2 regions of the Streptomyces sp. NPDC101160 genome follow, and region 2 is predicted to be linked to the other one. Evidence: riboswitches for the same ligand, from Rfam matches in the RefSeq annotation. Region 2 holds a riboswitch; the other holds the start of a gene.

Region 1 (11,263 bases), on a different contig from region 2:
GCCTTGCGGACCACCTGCCCGTTCTCGTCCCGGCCGAGGACCTGCTTCAGCAGTCCGTGCCGGTAGCCGTCGATCTGGGCGCACGGGTTGCGCAGTCCGGTGACCTCGACGACGGCCTCGGCGCCGAGGTGCAGCCGGGTGCCGGTGGGCAGGCCCAACAGGTCGATGCCGCGGGTGGTGACGTTCTCGCCGAGGGCGCCGGGGACGACCTCGAAGCCGGCGCCCGCCACCTCCTCGAACAGCTCGGCGTGGATGAGGTGCACCTGGCGCAGGTTGGGCACGGTCGGGTCCTTGGCGACCCGGGAGCGGTGCTTCACGGTCACGCCGGCGTGCACGTCGCCCTCGACGCCGAGGCCGGCGAGGAGCGTGATGCTCGCACGGTTGGGCTTGGTGAACGAGTAGGTGCCGTTGCTGCTGACCGTCGTGACGGTGCCGGTACCGAAGGCGTCGGTCGTAGCTGCGCTCATGAGTGGAGCTCCCCTTCCCCTGCTGCGCCGGAGTGACGCGACCCTATGCGATGCCCTGGACCCGCAGCGGTGCGCCCACCTCGTGCAGGTGGCCGAGGGCCTGGCGGTAGGACTCGACGAAGCCGGTCTCGGTGTACGGGAGGCCGAGCGCCTCGCAGTGTGCGCGGACGGCGGGCTGGGCGAGGCGCAGATGGGGCCGGGGCAGGCTGGGGAAGAGGTGGTGCTCGATCTGGTAGTTGAGGCCGCCGAGGAACCAGTCGGTGACGGCGCCGCCGCGGATGTTGCGGGAGGTCAGGACCTGGCGGCGCAGATGGCCCCAGGAGTCGCCGTCCGGGTGGGCGTCGGGCCTTTCCATGCCCTTGTGGTTGGGGGCGAAGGCCATGCCGAGGTGCACGCCGAGCAGCATCTGGTGGAGCAGTGCGAAGACGAGGGCCTGGAGCGGGGTCAGCAGGGTGAGCAGCAGGGCCGCGTAGCCGGCGAGGTGGGTGAGGAGCAGGGCGCCCTCGACGAGGCGTTCGCGCGGGGTGCGGTAGGGGCCGGTGCGGGAGAGCAGGGCCTGGACTCCGTACACCTTGAGGGCGATGCCCTCCAGGGTGGTGAGCGGGAAGAAGAGCCATGCCTGGTGGCGGGTGAGCCAGCGGCGCAGGCCGGTGCGGTCGGCGGTCTGGTGGGCGGCGAAGACGAGGACGTCGGCGGCGACGTCCGGGTCCTTGTCGAGGTGATTGGGGTTGGCGTGATGGCGGTTGTGCTTGTCGTTCCACCACTCGCGGCTCATGCCGAGCAGCAGGTTGGCGTGGACGAGCTGGATCAGCCGGCTGATGCCGCGGTTGCGGGTGATCTGCGCGTGGCCGGCGTCGTGGCCGACGAACGCGACCCGGGCGGAGAAGAGGGCGAGCGGGACGGCGAGGGGCAGGGCCCACCAGGACGGGCCGACGAGGACGAGTCCGGTGACGACGGCCGCGATGCCCAGGAGGTTGGCCACGATGCTCCGGGCGTACCAGCCGGGGCGGTGGTCGAGGAGTCCTTGCGCCTTGACGGTCCGGAGGAGCGGGGCGAACTCGCTGCCGGCGCCCTTGGGATGGGGTGCCGCTGCGGGTGCTGGCGGCGCGGTGAGGGTCGCGGTGGCCTGGGGCATGTCGGTCTCCGGGGTCCGGGGAAGGGGCTGGGGCGCGGGCCGCGCCGGCTACCGAAAACGTACGGATCGGTGATCGTTCCGGGCCATGGCGTCACCACCCGGACCGGGTCGGGGGGCGGCCCGGGTGCGGGGGTGGGGCTTTCCCCACCCCCGCGGCATGGAGTGACGGGGATCACATCGTCAAGGTTCGCCTGTGGCTGGGGAGTTGAGCTACCCTCGGCCGCTCGACCCAGTAGTCAAATTTGAGGAATGCGTTGTCGCAGTCTCCGTCGCAGTCGCTCTCGTCCTCGTCCTCGTCCTCGTCCTCGTCCTCGTCCTCGTCCTCGTCCTCACTCTCCTCCTCACTCCCGTCCTCGCCCTCGGGCTTGCCGCCGTCCTTAGTCCCGGCCCCTGAACTCGCCCGCTGCTCCGTCCTCTTCCTGCCTGCCGATCCGCATCGCGCGGGACAGATCGCCTTCTGGTCCGCCGGCTCGTTCGAGTCCGGCACCGCGCTGACCGTCGTCGACGCCGACGTGCGGCCGCGGACCGTCCGCGCACACCTGCTCTCCGTACGGGAGGCCCTGCCCGTCCTCGTCCGGGCACGCTTCGACGAGAACGCCTCCGCGTCGGCGGCCTTCTGGGGCGCGGCCGCGCTCTTCTCCCTGGACCTCGTCTCGCGCGGGCTGATCCTCCCCGGCCTCACCGCGCACGACCACGACTCCTGGCGTGTCGGCCCGCTGGGCCCCGAGGAGCTGGCGGCCCTGCGCGACCTGGCCGCGTCGATGCCGCCGTCGGCCCATGCCGTACCGCTTCCGGAACCGGACGAGGACGGCGGGCTGCTGCTGCCCGAACCCGAGGAGCTGCTCCGGGCGTTCGCCGACGCCGTCGCCGACGTCCTGCCCCGCACCCCTGCCGCCGATCTCGCCGCCGGCGGTCCCGCCTTCGCGGCCGACGAGCACCATGCGCCCGAGGCGCTGCCGCACCAGCGCGCCTGGGCGGCGGACGTGGCGGCCGGCCACGACGTGGGCGTACGCCTGTCGCTGCGCGTGGAGTTGGTGGGCGCGGAGTCGGTGGGCGCGGAGACGGACGAAGAGACGTCCCCAGCCGACGCGCCCTCGTTCCGTGCGGTCCTGCAGATGCACTCCGTCGCCGATCCCACGCTCGTCGCCGACGCGGCGGACGTGTGGGCGGGGACGGCTCCGGCGGGCGCGGCCTTCGGGTCGCGGGCGCGGATGGACGCGCTGCTCGCGCTGCGGCGGGCGGCGCGCGCCTGGGCGCCGCTCTCGCCGCTCTTGTCGGCGGCGGTGCCCGACGCGATGGAGCTGGCCGACGAGGAGGTGGCCGAGCTGCTCGGGCCGGCCGCTCGCGCGCTCGCCGCCACCGGCGTACGGGTCCACTGGCCGCGCGACCTGGCGCACCGGCTCACGGCGCGGGCCGTCATCGGGCCGCCGGACGAGCACGATGAGCATGGGGAACCGGACGCTCCGGACGATGCCGGGGCCGGTGCCCGCGGCCGGGGTGACGCGTTGCCGTCGTACCTCTCCGCCGACGCCCTGCTCGCCTTCCACTGGCGTTTCGCGATCGGCGACGAGGAGCTGACCCGCGAGGAACTCGACCGGCTCGCCGAGGCCGGCCGGCCGCTGGTCCGGCTGCGCGACCAGTGGGTGCTCGTCGACCCGGACGAGGTGCGGCGCGCCCACGCGCGGCAGGACCGCAAGCTGACGCCGGTCGACGCACTCGGCGCCGTGCTCACCGGCACCACCGAGGTCGACGGACGGCAGGTCGAGGTCCAGGCCACCGGCTGGGTGGAGCGGCTGCGGGCCCGGCTCGCCGACCCGGAGGGCAGCGGGCAGGAGGTCGCCCAGCCCGCCGCGCTCGCCGCGACGCTGCGCGACTACCAGCTGCGCGGCCTCGCCTGGCTGCACCGGATGACCTCGCTCGGCCTCGGCGGCTGCCTCGCCGACGACATGGGCCTCGGCAAGACCATCACCCTGATCGCACTCCATCTGCACCGGCAGAGCGATCCCGCAGCGGCCGGTCCGACGCTCGTGGTCTGCCCGACCTCGCTCATGGGCAACTGGCAGCGTGAGATCGAGAAGTTCGCGCCGGGCACGCCGGTGCGCCGCTTCCACGGCGTGTCGCGCTCGCTGGACGGGCTCGCCGACGGCGAGTTCGTGCTCACGACGTACGGCACGATGCGGCTCGACGCCGCCCGGCTCGCGGACCGGGCGTGGGGGCTGGTCGTCGCCGACGAGGCGCAGCACGTCAAGAACCCTTACTCGGCGACGGCCCGCGCGCTGCGCACCATCGGAGCGAAGGCGCGCGTGGCGCTGTCGGGCACGCCCGTCGAGAACAACCTCTCCGAGCTGTGGGCGATCCTCGACTGGACGACGCCGGGCCTGCTCGGCGGGCTCGGCGCGTTCCGTACGCGGTACGCCTCCGATGTCGAGGGCGGCACCGACCCGGCAGCGGCGGCGCGCCTCGCCGCGCTCGTACGGCCGTTCCTCCTGCGCCGTCGCAAGTCGGACCCGGGCATCGCGCCCGAGCTGCCGCCGAAGACCGAGACCGACCGGGCCGTGCCGCTCACGAAGGAGCAGGCGGGGCTGTACGAGGCGGTGGTGCGGGAGACACTGGCGGCCATCGCCGAGGCGGACGGGATGGAGCGGCGCGGCCTGGTGGTCAAGCTGCTCACCGGACTCAAGCAGATCTGCAACCACCCGGCGCAGTATCTGAAGGAGGACCCGCGACAGGACCCGCCGCTCGGCACCGGGGGCCGCATCGCGGGGCGCTCGGGCAAGCTGGAGCTGCTCGACGAACTCCTCGACACGATCCTCGCGGAGGACGCGAGCGTGCTGGTCTTCACGCAGTACGTGCGGATGGCCCGGCTGTTGGAGGCGCATCTGGCGGCGCGGGGCGTACCGACACAGTTCCTGCACGGCGGCACGCCGGTCGCCGAGCGGGAGGCGATGGTCGCCCGCTTCCAGAACGGCGAGGTGCCGGTCTTCCTGCTCTCCCTGAAGGCGGCGGGCACCGGCCTCAACCTCACCAGGGCCGGCCATGTCGTGCACTACGACCGCTGGTGGAACCCGGCCGTGGAGGCGCAGGCCACCGACCGGGCGTACCGGATCGGACAGACCCAGCCCGTGCAGGTCCACCGGCTGATCGCCGAGGGCACGATCGAGGACCGGATCGCGCAGATGCTGGAGCGCAAGCGGGCACTGGCCGACTCGGTGCTCGCCTCGGGCGAGGCGGCCCTGACGGAGCTGACGGACGCGGAACTCTCGGAACTGGTGCGGCTGCGCGGGGAGGACGGACGATGAGCGAGTACGGGACCCACGGAGACGACGGGTACGACGGGTACGACGGGGAAGACCAGGGCTACGGCGGCTACGGGGGCCACGGCAAGGACGGGGAGGACCGAGCCCACGGGGGCCACGGCCAGGACGGGGGACGCAGGGGCCGCGGGCGCTACCGGGAGCACGGTGACGCGACGCGGACCTTCGCGGCGCTGCCACCCGTCCAGGGCGGGACATTCGCCCGCACCTGGTGGGGCCGGGCATGGCTGCAGGCCCTTGAGGACACGGCGCTGGACGGCCGGCAGTTGAAGGCGGGGCGGCGACACGCCCGGGCGGGGGCGGTGGGCGCGGTCTCGGTGCGGCCGGGGCGGATCACGGCCTTGGTGCGGGACCCGGACGGCACGTCGTACCGCAGTGACGTACTGCTCCAGGAGCTGTCCGAGGCGGAGTGGGACCGGCTGGTCGACCTGGCGGTGGCCAGTGCGGGACACATCGCGGCCCTGCTGGACCGCGAGATGCCGCCGCATCTGGTGGAGGACGCGGCGGCGGCCGGGCTGGAACTGCTGCCGGGCATCGGCGACCTGGAGCCCGAGTGCGGCTGCGAGGCCTGGGACCACTGCCCGCACACGGCGGCGCTCTGCTACCAGGTGGCGCGGCTGCTCGACGAGGACCCGTTCGTGCTGATGCTGATGCGGGGACGGGGCGAGCGCGCGCTGATCGAGGCGCTGCAGGAGCGCAGCGCGGCGTGGGCCACGGTGGAATCCGACAAGTCGCGGGGCGGGCGGTCCGGCGTGTCGGGCGGCTTCGGTGCGGCGGGCGGCGCGGGCGGGGCCGGCGTGTCGGGTGTCTCGGGTGCGTCAGGTACCTACGGTGTTTCGGGTGTCTCGGCGGCGGAGGCGTTCGCGGCGGGTGGCATCCTGCCGCCGCTGCCCGCGCCGCCGGTCCCGTCCGCCGCGCCGGGCGCGCCGCCGTCCCTCGACACGGAGACCGACCCGGAGCCGGGTCTCGACCCGGCGGCCCTGGAGTTCCTCGCGGCGGACGCGGCTGCCCGGGCCCACCGGCTGCTGTCCGGTGCCGCTACGGCGGTGCCGTCGCCGCCCGGCCCGGCGCAGGCGGAGCCGGGCGCCGTGACGGCGTTCGCCGACCCGTCCCTGACGGTGGCCCAGGACGCGGTACGGCTGGCCGCCGGCTCCCCCGCGTCGTGGATCGCGGCCCGCCTCGCCGCCGGCACGGGCCGCACCCGGACCGGCCTCGACCTCGCGGTCCGCGCCTGGCGCCTCGGCGGCCCGGCCGGCCTCGCGGTCCTGGAGGAGGAGTGGACCCCGGACCCCGACGCGCTGCGCCGGGCCGAAGCCCGGCTCCTGGACGCCTGGGACCCCGCCGACCGGCCCGCCCTCCAGCCGTCCGGCCCGGCCCGCTGGACCCTGACGGGCACGGACGTCCAGCTCCGCCTGGGCGAGGACGGCCGCTGGTGGCCGTACCGCGAGGAGGACGGTCTCTGGACCCCGGCGGGCCCGCCGGAACACGACCCGGCGGCGGCGCTGTCGGGGGTGGCGGAGGGGTAGCTGCGGGGCCCCGTCGAAACCGGCAGGCGCGGCGAGGGCGGGACCGGGCCGGGCGGGCCGGGCGGGCCGGGCGGGCCGGGCGGGCCGGGCGGGCCGGGCGGGCCGGGCGGGCCGGTGCGGAACGGCGTAGGTGCGCCGCGCGGGTCGGGACGGGGCGACGAGAACGGGTTCCGTGCCGCACGGGTGGGGGCCGGTGCGGAACGGCGAAGGACCCGGACGCCGGGCCGGCCCCCCGCCCGGGGTGCCGCGCGCCGAGACGCCCCCGCCCCGCCCGCGCAACGCCGGGCCGGTCCCCCGCCCAGGTGTCCCGCGCCGAGACGCCACCGCCCCGCCCTGCCTGCCCCGCGCCCTCCCGCCGCGCCTCACTGCAGCGGAGCCGTCAGCTTCCTGCCGGTGTCCGACGGTGCTGCCAGGCTGCAGGCGATCCTGTCCTCGCCCAGGAGGTAGCTGGTGCGGTACGGGTACTGGACGAAGGTGGTCCAGCGGGTGCCGAGGGGCTGCTCGGCGGCCTTGACGCGGAGAGGGGCCCGGCAGAGCGCGGCGGCCGCGTCCCGTACCGCGCGGTCGTCGCCGTACCTGCCGGTGAGGAGCGGACGGGCGACGACCTCGGCGTCGTGGCGCGTGTCGCAGGCGCGGCGGACGACGGTGCCGGGCGCGTCGCGGTCGATGTCGAAGCAGTCGCCGACGCGCAGGGTGTCGTACGGCGTGCGGGCGGGCGGGTTCGCCGTGGCGCGCCGCTGCCGCGGGGGCGTGGCGGACGCGGCCGGGTGGGGCACGGCGGTGGCCGTCGCCGTGGCCGTCGCCGTAGCCGTCGCCGTGGCCTCGGTGCGGTCCTCCGCCGTGCGGTCCGCGGTGCGGACGGGCATCGGGGAGGGGCGCTCGGCCTGCGCCGAGGGGTGCTGGCCGGGCGGCGCGGCGGACGGGTCGACGGGGTCGGCTGTGCCGCTCGTGTCGTGTGCCGGGGGCGGCGCGCCGTGCAGATCGCTTTCGGCCGCGCCACCGTGTGCGGTGAAGGCCACCGAGAGCGCCACTATGGTGGCGAGCGCGGCGACCGGCAGGACGACGACGCCCGGCCGTCGCGGTGGCCGGGCGTCGCGGGACGGGGTTTCCGTCGGCGGGCGGTGCATGGGAATCAGCCTCGCCCGCGCGTGCCCATGTGGCGAGCGATACCGGCGCATTGGGCCCTGCTCGTACAGAACCGTGACAATCCCGCTGCTCGCACGAGACCCGGGGCCCACGCCATGGAAGACCTACAGCCCGAGCTGGCGCTCGGCCGCGTCGACGGTCTGGGCGAGCAGCACGGCGATGGTCATCGGGCCGACGCCACCGGGGACCGGGGTGATGAGGGAGGCGCGCTCGGCGGCGCTGTCGAAGTCGACGTCGCCGACGTTGCCGGCGTTGTAGCCGGCGTCGATGACGACGGCGCCGGGCTTGATGTCCTCGCCCTTGATGAACTGCGGCTTGCCGACGGCGGCGACCAGGATGTCGGCCTCGCGGACGGCGGCGGAGAGGTCGGTGGTACGGGAGTGGCAGTAGGTGACGGTGGCGTCGCGGCCGAGGAGCAGCAGGCCGGCCGGCTTGCCGAGGATGGCGCTGCGGCCGACGACGACGGCCCGCTTGCCGCTGAGCTCGACCTCGTACTCGTCGAGCAGCCGCATGATGCCGCCGGGGGTGCAGGAGACGAAGCCGGGCAGACCGAAGCCCATGGCGGCGAAGGAGGCCATGGTGACGCCGTCGACGTCCTTCTCCGGGGCGATGGCCTCGAAGGCGGCGCGCTCGTCGATGTGCGGGCCGACCGGGTGCTGCAGCAGGATGCCGTGGACCTCGGGGTCCTCGGAGAGCGCGGTGATCGCCGCGACGAGCTCCTCGGTGGTGGTCTCGGCGGGCAGCTCGACGTGCTTGGAGCGGATTCCGGCCTTCGCGCAGCGGTTCTGCTTCATCTTGACGTACGTGACGGAGGCCGGGTCGGCGCCGACGAGGACGGTGGCGAGGCAGGGGGTGGTGCCGGTGCGGCGGGTGATCTCGGCGGCGCGGGCCGCGGTCTCCTCGACCGTGCGGCGGGCGAGCGCGGTGCCGTCCATGAGGCGTGCGGTGCTGGTGGACATGGGCCACTCCTGGGCGTCGTCGAGAACGTGGTTCGCCCAGGCGCACGGCTGCGTCACGGCCGCGTGCACCGGTCCTGCGAGTACGCGCGTCCGCCGGGCCGCTCCCCGGTGGTGATCCACCTCAAGCGCCAGTCACGGCCCGGTCCCACTGTACGGGACCCCCGGGTGGTGGGTACCGGTCAGGGCGCATATGCGGGCCGGTCCGGACGCTTGTCGGCCCGCCGTGCGCGCATGACGATGGCGTCCACGGTGCCGACGGGTGCCCGACGACCTCGACGGGGAGGCCGAGTTGAGCGTGAGCGACACGTGGCGTGACACGTGGGCGGACACGGACGGTGCGGCGGTGCGGCGGGCGCACGAGGCGTTCACGGCCGGCGGCCGGCTCGCGGCCCCGCCGGGCTGCCCGCCCGTCCGGCCGCTGGTGGCGGACTCCTGGCGGCGTTCGGCGCGGGCACGGGTGAGCCCGGACGGCGCGGCGCGCGTGGAGCTGGACGAGGACGAGCTGGCCGGGCACCGGGAGGAGCATCCGCTGGCGGCGGCGATGCCGGTGGTCCGGGAGCTGATGGGGGCGTACGCGCGGGACGGCGAGCATCTGCTCGCGGTGTGCGACGCGGCGGGCCGGATGCTGTGGGTGGAGGGGCATGCAGGGACGCTGCGGCTCGCACGCGGGATGAACTTCGTGGCCGGGGCGCGCTGGTCGGAGTCGGCGGCGGGGACGAACGCGCCGGGGACGGCCATGGCGCTGGACCGGCCGGTGCAGGTGTGCGCGGCGGAGCACTTCCGGCGGCCGGTGCAGGCGTGGACCTGCGCGGCGGCGCCGGTGCACGATCCGCACTCCGGGCGGCTGCTCGGGGCGGTCGACATCACCGGCGGGGATCGGCTGGCGCATCCGCACAGTCTGGCGTTCGTGCAGGCGGTGGCGCGGGCCGCCGAGTCGCAGCTCGCGCTCCTCTCCCCCGCCCCGGCGGCCGGCCGGCCGCGGCTCACGGCCCTCGGCCGGGACGAGGCGCTGCTGCACGTGGCGGGGCGGCGGCTGCGGCTGAGCCGCCGGCACAGCGAGATCCTGGTGATCCTGGCGCAGCGCCCGGAGGGCGTGTCCGGGGACGAGCTGCTCACGCTGCTGTACGAGGACGAGTCGGTCACGCCGGTGACGCTGCGGGCGGAGCTTTCCCGGCTGCGCGGCCTGCTCGGCGCGGAGCTGCTGGCCTCCCGTCCGTACCGGCTGACGGAGGCGGTGGACGCGGACTTCGCGGTGGTGGACCGGCGGCTGGCGTCGGGGGCCGTGGCGACGGCGCTCGGCGGGTACGCGGGGCCGCTGCTGCCGTCGTCGTGCGCGCCGGGAGTGGTACGGCTCCGGGATCGGCTGACCGGGCGGCTGCGGGCGGCGCTGGTGGACCGGGGCGATCCGGGGCTCCTCGCGGACTGGGCGTACAGCGCGTGGGGCGAGGACGACGTGACGGTGTGGCGGGCGCTCGCCTCGGCCGTACCGGCGGCGCAGGCCCCTGCCGTACGGGCACGGCTCGCCGCCCTGGACGCCGAACTGGCATCGGGCGCAACGGTGTTGCAACGTCCGGCGGCGCACACTCGGCACTGACCGCCGGCCGGGCAGGAACGGGCGGCGGGGCCGCGTCGGAGATGGCCGCGTCACACGCGCTCGCACCGCACGTGTCGCACGCGCTCACACCGCACGTGGTCGTGTCGCACGCGCTCGCACCGCGGGCGTCGCGTCGCTGCGGCCGCAGCGCGGGCGGTCGCACCGAACACGGCCGCAACGCAAGCAGCCGCACGGCAAGCGGTCGCTCGCACGCGGCCACACCGCACGTAGCCGCACGGCAAGCAGTCGCAAGGCACGCATCCGAACCGCAAGCGGCCGCTCGCACGCGGTCGCTCGCAAGCAGCCGCACGGGACGCGGCCGCATCGCAAGAGGCCGCAACGCACGCGGCCCACCGCAAGAGGCCGCACGCAGGTCACATCGCAGGTCGCACAGAGGGAGGCCATGCCCATGACCCGTTTCGCCGCACCCGGTACCGAGGGTTCGCTCATGTCGTACGCGGGGCGCTACGACCACTGGATCGGCGGTGAGTACGTCGCCCCGGCGCGCGGGAGGTACTTCGAGAACCCGAGCCCGGTCGACGGCCGCCCCTTCACGGAGGTGGCGCGCGGCACCGCCGAGGACGTGGAGCGCGCCCTCGACGCGGCGCACGCGGCCGCCCCGGCCTGGGGCCGTACGGCGCCGGCCGAGCGGGCGCAGGTGCTGCTGCGGATCGCGGACCGGATGGAGCAGAACCTGGAGGCGCTCGCGGTCGCGGAGAGCTGGGAGAACGGCAAGCCGGTCCGCGAGACGCTGGCCGCGGACATCCCGCTCGCCATCGACCACTTCCGTTACTTCGCGGGCGCGCTGCGCGCCCAGGAGGGCGCGCTCAGCCAGATCGACGACGACACCGTCGCCTACCACTTCCACGAGCCGCTGGGTGTGGTCGCCCAGATCATCCCGTGGAACTTCCCGATCCTGATGGCGGTCTGGAAGCTGGCGCCCGCCCTCGCCGCGGGCAACGCGATCGTCCTGAAGCCCGCCGAGCAGACCCCCGTCTCCGTCCACTACTGGATGAGCCTGGTCGCCGACCTGCTGCCGCCCGGCGTGGTCAACATCGTCAACGGCTTCGGCGAGGAGGTTGGCAAGCCCCTGGCGTCCTCCCCGCGGGTCGCGAAGATCGC
Region 2 (11,263 bases):
TCGGCCTCGCCACCGCCCGCCGCCTGATCGCCCGCCGCACCCGCACGGTGTGGCTGGCCGGCCGCCCCTCCCCCGCCCTCGACGAGGCCGCCGAGTCGCTGCGCGCGCTCGGCGCCGACGTGCGCACCGTGCCCTTCGACGCCCTGGACACCGAGACCCATGAGGAGCGGCTCGGGAAGCTCTTCGCCGAGGGCGACATCGACCTCGTCCTGCTGGCCTTCGGTGTCCTCGGCGACCAGACGCGCGACGAGGCCGCCCCGCTCGCCGCAGTCCGGGTCGCCCAGACCAACTACACCGGCGCCGTCTCGGCCGGCCTGGTCTGCGCCCAGACCCTCCAGGCGCAGGGGCACGGCTCGCTGGTGGTGCTCTCGTCGGTGGCCGGTGAGCGGGCCCGCCGGGCCAACTTCATCTACGGCTCGTCCAAGGCCGGGCTCGACGCGTTCGCGCAGGGGCTGGGGGACGCGCTGCACGGCACGGGCGTGCACGTGATGGTGGTGCGGCCCGGGTTCGTGCGCTCGAAGATGACCGAGGGGCTCGCGGAGGCGCCGCTCGCGACCACGCCGGAGGCGGTCGCCACGGCGATCGAGCTGGGGCTGCGGCGCCGCTCGGAGACGGTGTGGGTGCCGGGCGCGCTGCGGGTGGTGATGTCGGCGCTGCGGCACGTGCCGCGGCCGCTGTTCCGGCGCCTGCCGGTGTGACTCCGGCTAGCGGGTGTGACCCCGGCCAGACCGTGGAGGTCGGCTAGCCGGTGTGACCCCGGCTAGACCGTGGCGGTCGGCTAGACCGTGGAGGTCGGCTCGTCGACCGGGCTGCCGCCCTGCGCCGGTACGGCGGTGATCGTGGCCGGGGCCACGGCCGGCGCCGGGACCGTACGGCCGCTGCCGAACTCGTAGTCGTACAGCTTGCGCCACACCTCGTCGGCGCCCTGCTCGTACAGCGCGAAGGAGCGGCAGGTCCATTCCGCCCGGTAACCGGCCAGCTCCTCGAAGGCGCGGTCCATCGCCTCGTCCGGGATGCCGTGCGCGACGGTGACGTGCGGGTGGTACGGGAACTGCAGCTCGCGCGGTACGGGGCCGGCGGCGTCCCGGATGCGCTCCTGGAGCAGGTCGCAGCCGGTGGCGCCCTCGACGAGCTTCACGAAGACGACCGGGGAGAGCGGACGGAAGGTGCCGGTGCCGTCGAGGCGCATCGCGAACGGCTCGCTGACCGCGGCGATCGCGGCGAGGTGCGCCTCGATCTCCGGCAGCCGGTCCGCGTCGACCTCGGTGGGCGGGAGCAGGGTGACGTGGGTCGGGATGCCGTACGCGGCGGGATCCCCGAAGCCCGCGCGCCGCTCCTGGAGCAGGCTGCCGTGAGGCTCCGGGACCGCGATCGAAACGCCGAGCGTTACGGTCCCCACGTCGTTCTCCTCCGTCGTGCGTCGAGTCGTGCGTCGAAATGTGTACGGGTCGACATGTGTGCGGATGGTGCAGGCGCCAGTGTGCGGCCTGCACCACCGTTTCGGCCAGCGTCCCGGGACTCAGTGCTTGGCGGGCAGGAAACCGATCTTGTCGTACGCCTGCGCCAGCGTCTCCGCCGCGACCGCCCGGGCCTTCTCCGCACCCTTGGCGAGCACGGCGTCCAGGGTCTCCGGGTCGTCCAGGTACTCCTGGGTGCGGGTGCGGAACGGAGTGACGAAGTCCACCATGACCTCGGCGAGGTCGGTCTTGAGGGCGCCGTACATCTTGCCCTCGTAGCTCTTCTCCAGGTCGGCGATCGACGTCTCGGTGAGCACGGACATGATCGTCAGCAGGTTGGAGACGCCGGCCTTGTTCTCCGGGTCGAAGCGGATCACCGTGTCGGTGTCGGTGACGGCGCTCTTCACCTTCTTGGCGGTGGCCTTCGGGTCGTCGAGCAGGTTGATCAGACCCTTCGGCGTGGACGCCGACTTGCTCATCTTGACCGTCGGGTCCTGGAGGTCGTAGATCTTCGCCGTCTCCTTGAGGATGTACGGCGACGGGATCGTGAACGTCTCCCCGAAGCGCCCGTTGAAGCGCTCCGCGAGGTCGCGGGTCAGCTCGATGTGCTGGCGCTGGTCCTCGCCGACCGGCACCTCGTGCGCCTGGTACAGCAGGATGTCCGCGACCTGGAGGACCGGGTACGTGAAGAGGCCGACGGTGGCGCGGTCGGCGCCCTGCTTGGCGGACTTGTCCTTGAACTGCGTCATGCGGGACGCCTCGCCGAAGCCGGTGAGGCAGTTCATGACCCAGCCGAGCTGGGCGTGCTCGGGCACGTGGCTCTGGACGAAGAGGGTGCACCGCTCCGGGTCGAGGCCGGCGGCGAGCAGCTGGGCGGCGGCGAGCCGGGTGTTGGCGCGCAGTTCCGCGGGGTCCTGCGGAACCGTGATCGCGTGCAGGTCCACCACCATGTAGAAGGCGTCGTGGGACTCCTGCAGCGCGACCCACTGGCGCACGGCGCCGAGGTAGTTGCCGAGGTGGAACGAGCCTGCGGTGGGCTGGATTCCGGAAAGCACACGGGGTCGGTCAGAGGCCATGCTCATCATTCTCTCAGGTGTGACCCCCGGAACCGGACGTGGCATTGTGCCCCGTGAGACGAGAAACACACATCGCACACGAAGTGCTCTCGGAAGAGCTCTCAGGGGGAACTGATGGCGGACATACAGGCACGCGTCGAGGACATGGTCCGGCGGCTGGTCGATTCCGGCCGGGAGTCGGCCGTGCAGGTGGCGGCGTACCGGCACGGGGAACTGATCGTCGACGCGTACGCGGGCGAGGGGGCCGCCGGCCGGGGAGTGGACTCCGGCTCCCTGTTCCACAGCTACTCCACCGGCAAGGGCGTCACGGCGACACTGGTCCACGTCCTCGTCGAGCGCGGCCTGCTCGACTACGACACGCCTGTCGCCCACTACTGGCCGGAGTTCGGCGCCCACGGCAAGGACCGCGCCACCGTCCGCGACGCGCTGACCCACCGCACGGGCGTGCCGCAGCTGCCGCCGGCGATCACGCCGGAGGAGCTGTGCGACTGGGACGGCATGTGCGCGCTGATCGCCGCGCAGGAACCGCTGTGGGAGCCGGGCACGGCCAGCGGCTACCACGGCTGGACCTTCGGCTGGATCCTCGGCGAGACCGTGCGCCGCGCCACGGGGCTCGGCAGCATCGCCGAGGCGCTGCACGTGTACGTCACCGAGCCGCTCGGCATCGCGGACTCCCTCTTCTACGGCATCCCCGACGAGCAGGCGGACCGGGTGGTCCCGCTGGTGGCGGGCAGCTGGGAGGAGAAGCTCGCCGCGATCCCGCCGGGCGCCCCCTTCTTCCAGGCCGTCCCGAACCCCGACGTGTGGCCCTGCGCCCGCCTCGCCAACCGCCCCGACTTCCTGCGTGCCCACGCCCCCGCCGGCGCCACGCTCACCGCCCGCGCCGCGGCCCGCATGTACGCGTCCCTGCTCGCCGAGGTCGACGGCGTCCGCCTGCTCCCGGCCGAGCGGCTCCCGCTGCTGTACGGACTCCAGACCCGCGAACCGGACCGCATCCTGGGCGCGCCCATCCCGAAGGGCCTCGGCTACTTCCTCGGACTGCCGGAGACAGGCGGTGAGCTCACCGCGTTCGGCCACAACGGCAGCGGCGGCAGCATCGCCTTCGCCGACCCGGGCCGCGGACTGTCCTTCGCCTTCACCCGCAGCCGGCTGTCGGCGGGCGCGGACGACACCCACGCCCAGGACCTCGCGGCACTGATCCGGAAGGCCGTGGACGGCGAGGGCTGACCGGCGCCGGACGAGCCCGCCGCACCCGACCGGAGCGGGCACAGGATGTCGGGTGCGGCAGGCTGGGCCCTTCCTAGCGTGGTGATCGAAAGGAAGGAGGCCGGGGTTGCTGGATCGGCTGAACCAGGCCATGGAGCACATCGAGGGTCACCTCGACCAGCAGATCGATGTGTCCGCGCTGGCCCGGATCACGGTCACGTCGGAGTACCACTTCCGGCGGCTGTTCTCGTCGCTGGCGGGGATGCCGCTGTCGGAGTACGTCCGACGGCGGCGGCTCACCATCGCGGGGGCCGACGTGCTGGCCGGCGAACCGACCTTGCTGGAGATCGCGATCCGCTACGGCTACACCTCGGGCGAGGCCTTCGCCCGGGCGTTCCGCGCCGTGCACGGAGTCGGTCCCGGCGAGGCCAGGCGCACCGGCGCGGCGCTGAACTCGCAGCCCCGGCTGTCCTTCCGCCTCACCGTCGAAGGGAACAGCAGCATGCGATACCGCATCGTGGAGAAGGAAGCGTTCCGGGTCGTGGGCAGGAAGGCCCGCGTCCCGCTGATCCACCAGGGCGTCAACCCGCACATCGCCGAGCACATCAAGAGCATCCCGCCGGAGACGATGCTGCGGATCGCCGCCCTGTCGGACCAGGACCCGGAGGGCGTGGTCTCGGCGACCGTGCGCCTGCCGGACGGCGCCAAGGACGGCGGCAAGGACGGCTTCGAGGAGGGCAGCGAACTGGACTACTACCACGCCGTGGTGACCACCGCCGACGCCGAACTGCCGGACGACCTCGACGTGCTGGAGTGCCCGGCGGGCACCTGGGCGGTGTTCGAGAACACCGGGCCGTTCCCGCAGGCGCTGCAGCAGATGTGGGCCGACGTGGCCGCCCGGTGGATCCCGTCCAACCCGTACGAGTACCGGCCGGGCCCGGAGATCCTGCGCACCCGCCCCGCGCAGGACGACCCTGCGCAGAACGACGCGCAGCTGTGGATCCCGGTGGCCCGCACCACGGCCTGAGGCGGACTCCCGGGGGGGACTCCGGGGGGACTCCGGACGGTCTCCGGGTGGCCGCCTCCGGGCGGACTCCGGGGCGGACTTCGGGTGTCCTCCGGGCGGCCTCCGGGGCGGGCGGGGCACTCGCTCTCCCGCCCCGGAACGCGTGGGGCCCGGCCCGGCTAGACCGGCAGGCCCGGGGCCGGGAAGGCGGCCATCAGCTCGGCGACCTCGGCGCGGATGACGGCCAGGGCGTCCTCGTCGCCCTTTCCGGCGGCGGCGACGCCCCGGTCGATCCAGTCGGCGACCTGCGGCATGTGCGCGACGCCGAGGCCGCGCGAGGTGAGCGACGGGGTGCCGATGCGGATGCCGGACGGGTCGAAGGGCTTCCGCGGGTCGAACGGGACGGTGTTGTAGTTGACGACGATCCCGGCCCGGTCGAGCGCCTTGGCCGCCACCTTGCCCGGGACCTCCTTGGGCGTGAGGTCCATCAGGATCAGGTGGTTGTCGGTGCCGCCGGAGACCAGGTCGAAGCCGCGGTCGAGCAGTGCCTCGGCGAGGGCCCGGGCGTTGGCGACGACCGCGTGGGCGTAGTCGCGGAAGGACGGCTGGGCCGCCTCGTGCAGGGCGACGGCGATGGCGGCGGTCGTCTGGTTGTGCGGGCCGCCCTGGAGGCCGGGGAAGACGGCCTTGTCGAGGGCCTTGGCGTGCTCTTCGCGGCACATCAGCATCGCGCCGCGCGGACCGCGCAGGGTCTTGTGCGTGGTCGTCGAGATCACGTCCACGTGCGGCACCGGCGACGGGTGGGCGCCGCCCGCGATCAGGCCGGCGATGTGGGCGACGTCGGCGACGAGCACGGCGCCGGCCTCGCGGGCGATCTCCCCGAACGCGGCGAAGTCGATCGTGCGGGGCAGCGCCGTACCGCCGCAGAAGATCACCTTCGGGCGCTCGGCGAGGGCCAGCTCGCGGACCTGGTCGAAGTCGATGAGCCCGGTGTCCTTCCGTACGCCGTACTGCACGCCCCGGAACCAGGTGCCGGTCGCGGAGACGCCCCAGCCGTGGGTGAGGTGGCCGCCCATCGGCAGCGCCATGCCCATCACGGTGTCGCCGGGCTGCGCGAAGGCCAGGTAGACGGCGAGGTTGGCCGGCGAGCCGGAGTACGGCTGCACATTGGCGTGGTCGACGCCGAAGAGGGCCTGGGCGCGGGCGATGGCCAGGCTCTCGACCTGGTCGATGTTCTGCTGGCCCTCGTAGTAGCGGCGGCCCGGATAGCCCTCGCTGTACTTGTTCTGCAGCACGGTGCCGGAGGCTTCGAGGACGGCGTCGGAGACGTAGTTCTCGCTGGGGATGAGGCGGAGCGTCTCGGCCTGGAGCCGCTCCTCGGCCCCGACGAGCGCGGCGAGCTCGGGATCGGCGGCGGAGAGGGCCGGGTGGTGGGCGGGAAGGGGAAGGTTCATGGCGTTCGTACCTCCGGGCTGGGGTCCCGGGCGCGGATGCCAACGGCATCGAGCGGCACCGCACGGGACTGTCGGTCTCCCGTGAAGCGGATGGGGCTCACCCGCCGAAGGCAGGGGGCGGGCGGCATCCACACGGGACTTTCGGTCTCCCGTGATGCGGATGGGGGCTCACCCGCCGAAGGCAGGGGGCGGGCGGCATCCACACGGGACTTCGGTCTCCCGTGATGCCCAGGCGGACGGCATCTCGTGTGCTCTGCCGCGCACGGCTCCCCCGGGGTCCGTTCCCCGTACGCCAGTCGCCGTGCGTGTTTCCAGAGTATCGGGCGCGCCGTCACGACAGGTTTCCCCGTGCGGCATGCGAGCGACGATAAGAAAAGGGAACCACACCCGCCCCTGGCCGCAGGACGAACGGAGACCCCGTGTCGAGTACGTCGAGGACGCAAGACGAGATCGCTGCCGCGGACGCCCACAGCGCCCACAACTACCACCCCCTGCCCGTGGTCGTCGCCTCCGCCGAGGGCGCCTGGATGACCGATGTCGAGGGGCGCCGCTACCTCGACATGCTCGCCGGGTACTCGGCGCTCAACTTCGGGCACGGCAACCGGCGCCTGATCGACGCCGCCCACGCGCAGCTGGAGCGGGTGACGCTGACGTCGCGCGCGTTCCAGCACGACCGGTTCGGGGAGTTCTGCGCGCGCCTGGCCGAGCTGTGCGGCAAGGAGATGGTGCTGCCGATGAACACGGGCGCGGAGGCCGTGGAGACGGCGGTGAAGACGGCTCGCAAGTGGGGGTACGAGGTGAAGGGCGTGCCGGACGGGCACGCGAAGATCGTCGTGGCGGGGAACAACTTCCACGGCCGGACGACGACGATCGTCAGCTTCTCCACGGACCACGAGGCGCGTGACCACTTCGGTCCGTACACGCCGGGCTTCGAGATCGTGCCGTACGGCGATCTGACCGCCCTGGAGGCGGCCGTCACGGAGAACACGGTGGCCGTGCTCCTGGAGCCGATCCAGGGCGAGGCGGGGGTGCTGGTCCCGCCGGCCGGTTATCTGCGCGGGGTGCGGGAGCTGACGGCCCGGAAGAACGTGCTGTTCATGGCGGACGAGATCCAGTCGGGCCTGGGCCGTACGGGCCGGACGTTCGCGTGCGAGCACGAGGACGTGGTGCCCGACGTCTACGTCCTGGGCAAGGCGCTCGGCGGCGGTGTCGTGCCGGTGTCGGCGGTGGTCGCGAACCGGGACGTCCTCGGGGTGTTCCGGCCGGGCGAGCACGGCTCGACCTTCGGCGGCAACCCGCTGGCCTGCGCGGTCGCCCTTGAGGTCATCGCGATGCTGCGGACGGGCGAGTACCAGCAGCGCGCGGCCGAGCTGGGCGAGCACCTGCACGCCGAGCTGGGCCTGCTCGTGGGCGGGGGAGCCGTGGAGGCGGTGCGGGGCCGCGGGCTCTGGGCGGGTGTGGACATCGCACCCGCGAAGGGCACGGGCCGGCAGATCTCGGAGAAGCTGATGGCCCGGGGCGTCCTGGTGAAGGACACGCACGGGTCGACGATCCGGATCGCGCCGCCGCTGGTGATCTCGAAGGAGGACCTGGACTGGGGTCTGGAGCAGCTGCGGGCGGTGCTCTCGGCGGACTGACGGTTCGCGCTGACGGACGTGGGCGGTCCGGTCCGTCTCCGGGCGGACCGCCTCCGGGCGGACCGTCTCCGGGCGGACCGTCTCCGGGCGGACCGCCCACGTCCGTTTCCTGCCCGACTCCCCCCATTGACACCCCAGTTGGTCTAGGCCAATGATGGCCGCCATGTCGAGACCCCGTCTGCGCCGCGCGCTGCGCCGCGCGCTCGCCGCGCTCGTCCCGCTCGCCTTCGTGAGCGCGCTTCCCGCCCCCGCCCACGCCGCACCGACGGCCGCCGCCGCCTGGCCGGAGCCCGTACCGGTCGTGAACCACGTCCAGACCACCGACCCGGTCGTCTTCGTCACCATCGACGACGGCTGGTACCACGACCCGGCCGCCGCGAAGCTGCTGCTCGACCGCCGGGTGCCCGCGTCCCTCTTCCTGCTGCCGGGCGCGTACGCGTACGACTCCGGCTACTTCCACACGCTGCTCGACCAGGGCCCGTCCCGCGTCGAGAACCACACCGTCGACCACCCGGACCTCACCACCCTCGACGCCGCCGGCCAGCGGGCGCAGGTCTGCGGGGCGCGCGAGGCGCAGCTCGCCGAGTTCGGGGACGGGGCGCGGCTGCTGCGCCCGCCGTACGGGACGTACGACGCGACCACGCTGACCACCGCGCGGGCGTGCGGGGCGAAGGCCGTGGTGACGTGGACGTACGACATGACGACCTGGGGCCAGTGGACCCCGCCGACGCCCGCGCTCAAGGCGGGCGACATCGTTCTGCTGCACTTCAACGAGACGGTCGAGCAGGACCTGCGGCGGGCCCTGGCGGCGGCCGACGCGGCCGGTCTCCGGCCCGCGCCGCTCAGGGACTACGTACCGGAGTCCTGACCGGAGTCCTGGTCAGAGGATCACGTGCGGGATGAAGCGGGCGTACTCGTCCGTCACCGGTCCCGCCGACTCCCGGATGCCGAGCCCCGCCGCCTCGTCGCCGACGGTCCACGCGCCGAGCACGACGCGGTTGCCGTCGAAGTCGGGCAGCGGGGCGAGCTCCTGGTAGCAGCAGGGCTCGTCGTCGCGGAGGACGACGGCGTCGCCCGGCTCGTGCAGGGTGACGCCGGCGCCCTCGCGGCCGAGCAGCGGCTTGGCCACCCAGCCGGTGGTCGTGGCCAGTTCGCGGGGGCCGTCGAGGTAGGCGGGCAGCAGGTTGGGGTGGCCCGGGTACAGCTCCCAGAGGACCGCGAGCAGCGCCTTGTTGGAGAGCAGCATCTTCCAGGCGGGCTCGATCCAGCAGGTGGAGCCGGTCCCGCCGCCGTTGTCGAGGGTGTCGAGGACGTGCGGGCCGAAGCGGTCCGTGGTGAGCCACTCCCACGGGTAGAGCTTGAAGCAGGCGCGGATGAAGCGGAGCCGGTCGTCGACGAAGCGGCCGGTGATGCGGTCCCAGCCGATCCGCTCGACCGACAGCGCCTCGGTGGCGAGGCCGGCCTGCTGGGCGGTCTCGCGCAGGTACGCGACGGTCATCAGGTCCTCGCCGAGCTCGTCGCCGTCGGAGTGGACGAAGTGCACGGGGCTGCCGGGCGGCAGCAGGTGCGCCTGGCGCCTCCAGGCGTCGACGAGGCGCTCGTGGAGCGAGTTCCACTGGTCGGCGCCGGGGAAGCGCTCCTCCATCCAGAACCACTGCGGGCTCGCCGCCTCCACCAGGGAGGTGGGGGTGTCGGCGTTGTACTCCAGCATCTTGGCCGGGCCGCCCGCGCCGTCGTAACGGAGGTCGAAGCGCCCGTAGACGGTGGGGAGTTCGGCCCGGCGGTGCCAGGACTCGGCGACCCGGGCGGCGAGCCGCGGGTCGGTGATGCCGAGGTCAGCGAAACGGTTCTTCTCGACGATGTGCGCCGCCGCCGCCAGACACATGGCGTGCAGCTCCTCGACGACCTCCTCCAGGGCCTCGACCTCGGGCAGGCTGAAGGAGTAGTAGGCGCTCTCGTCCCAGTACGGGCGCAGCGAGCCGTCGGGGTAGCGGGTCAGCGGGTAGATCAGGCCCTGCTCCTCGACGGTCCGCTGCCAGCCGGGGCGGGGCTCGATGGTGTGGCGCTCCATGCGGGATCAGCCGCCGGAGGAGGAGTGGTGGCCGCCGAAGCCGCCGCTCTCGACGGCGGACCTGTCGTAGCTGCCGCCGCTGACACGGCCGTTGCTGGAGGAACCGCCGTAGTAGTAGCGGCCGGTGGAGGAGCCGCTGCTGCTGCCGCGGCCGTCCTCGCACTTGTAGTCGGGGAGTTCCTTGTACGTGACGGGGTCGATGCAGCGCCGGTCGGGCTCCGAGCCGCACGCGGTCAGTGTCGCCGCGAGCATGCCCATTCCACCGAGTACCACCGTGCTCGACCTCAGCCTGCGCATGACCTGTCCTCCCCGTCGTCCTGCCGTCGCAGAGTTGCGACCGCACAGTGTAGGCGCGGCGCCCGAGGCCGCAGCCGCCCGGTCGTCCGAACCCCACGCACTAGGGTCCTTTCATGCTGCTTGGGATGATCTGCGCCCTTGGTTCCGCGCTCTGCTTCGGCACCGCCTCGGTCCTCCAGGCCCTCGCCGCCCGGGCCGCCGAGCCCGGCACCGGCGGCGGCGTCGACGTCGCCCTGATGTGGCGGGCGCTGCGGCAGTGGCGGTACCTGGCCGGGCTCGGCCTGGACGGACTCGGCTTCGTCCTCCAGATCGTGGCCCTGCGCACCCTGCCGATCTACGCGGTCGGCGCCGCCCTCGCCGCCAGCCTCGCCGTCACGGCGGTCGTCGCCTCGCGCGTGCTCGGCGTCCGGCTGCGCCGGATCGAATGGATCGCCGTCGGCGCCGTCTGCCTCGGCCTCGCGATGCTGGCGCTCGCCTCCGGCCGGGAGGGCCACGAAGGGGTCGGCGACGGACTCGAATGGGGCCTGCTCGCGGCCGCCGTCGCCGTCCTGGGCATCGGCGCGGCCGCCGGCCGCCTCCCCGACCGCCCGCGCGCCCTCGGCCTCGGCCTCGCCGGCGGCCTCGGCTTCGGCGTGGTCGAGGTCGCCGTCCGCCTCCTCGACGGCCTGGACTTCACCAACCCCGCCCTGTACGCCCTGCTGCTCGCCGGCGCCTCCGCCTTCGTCCTCTACACCTCCGCCCTCAGCCGCGGCGCGGTCACGACGGCCACGGCCGGCCTCGTCCTCGGCGAGACGATCGGCCCGGCGATCGTGGGCGTGGCCTGGCTGGGCGACAAGACCCGCGAGGGCCTCGGCTGGCTTGCGGTCCTCGGCTTCGCGGTGGCGGTGGCGGGCTCACTGACACTGGCCAGATTCGGCGAGGCGATGACGGAGGAGGAAGGGGCGGAGGAGCGGGCGGAGGCATAGCGGCGGCCCCTGGCCGGGCACCGGGCGGCGCCGGGTGCGGGCAGGGGCAGGGGCACGGGAACAGCCCGGCGGGGACGCGGGTACAGCCAGGCCG

Evidence for each region. A riboswitch is a leader RNA that binds a small molecule or an ion and turns the genes downstream of it on or off. The one in region 2 is predicted to bind ZMP and ZTP.
Region 1: another riboswitch for ZMP and ZTP. It lies ahead of ACIRSU_RS11165 (bifunctional 5,10-methylenetetrahydrofolate dehydrogenase/5,10-methenyltetrahydrofolate cyclohydrolase); the one in region 2 lies ahead of glyA (serine hydroxymethyltransferase).

What each region holds. Positions count from the first base shown of each region.
Region 1 is NZ_JBIWPJ010000003.1:385,835-397,097, reverse strand. Features, by position in the region: gene ACIRSU_RS11190 (MOSC domain-containing protein) at 1-467, opposite strand, end outside; gene ACIRSU_RS11185 (fatty acid desaturase family protein) at 511-1,602, opposite strand; gene ACIRSU_RS11180 (DEAD/DEAH box helicase) at 1,968-4,901, shown strand; gene ACIRSU_RS11175 (SWF or SNF family helicase) at 4,898-6,442, shown strand; gene ACIRSU_RS11170 (hypothetical protein) at 6,805-7,569, opposite strand; gene ACIRSU_RS11165 (bifunctional 5,10-methylenetetrahydrofolate dehydrogenase/5,10-methenyltetrahydrofolate cyclohydrolase) at 7,693-8,547, opposite strand; ZMP/ZTP riboswitch at 8,575-8,693, opposite strand; gene ACIRSU_RS11160 (GAF domain-containing protein) at 8,843-10,141, shown strand; gene ACIRSU_RS11155 (aldehyde dehydrogenase family protein) at 10,551-11,263, shown strand, end outside.
Region 2 is NZ_JBIWPJ010000007.1:334,708-345,970, reverse strand. Features, by position in the region: gene ACIRSU_RS24270 (decaprenylphospho-beta-D-erythro-pentofuranosid-2-ulose 2-reductase) at 1-698, shown strand, start outside; gene ACIRSU_RS24265 (2'-5' RNA ligase family protein) at 779-1,399, opposite strand; gene trpS (tryptophan--tRNA ligase) at 1,520-2,533, opposite strand; gene ACIRSU_RS24255 (serine hydrolase domain-containing protein) at 2,648-3,760, shown strand; gene ACIRSU_RS24250 (GyrI-like domain-containing protein) at 3,867-4,766, shown strand; gene glyA (serine hydroxymethyltransferase) at 4,925-6,199, opposite strand; ZMP/ZTP riboswitch at 6,419-6,509, opposite strand; gene rocD (ornithine--oxo-acid transaminase) at 6,619-7,836, shown strand; gene ACIRSU_RS24235 (polysaccharide deacetylase family protein) at 8,000-8,704, shown strand; gene ACIRSU_RS24230 (glutathionylspermidine synthase family protein) at 8,717-9,907, opposite strand; gene ACIRSU_RS24225 (hypothetical protein) at 9,914-10,204, opposite strand; gene ACIRSU_RS24220 (hypothetical protein) at 10,318-11,169, shown strand.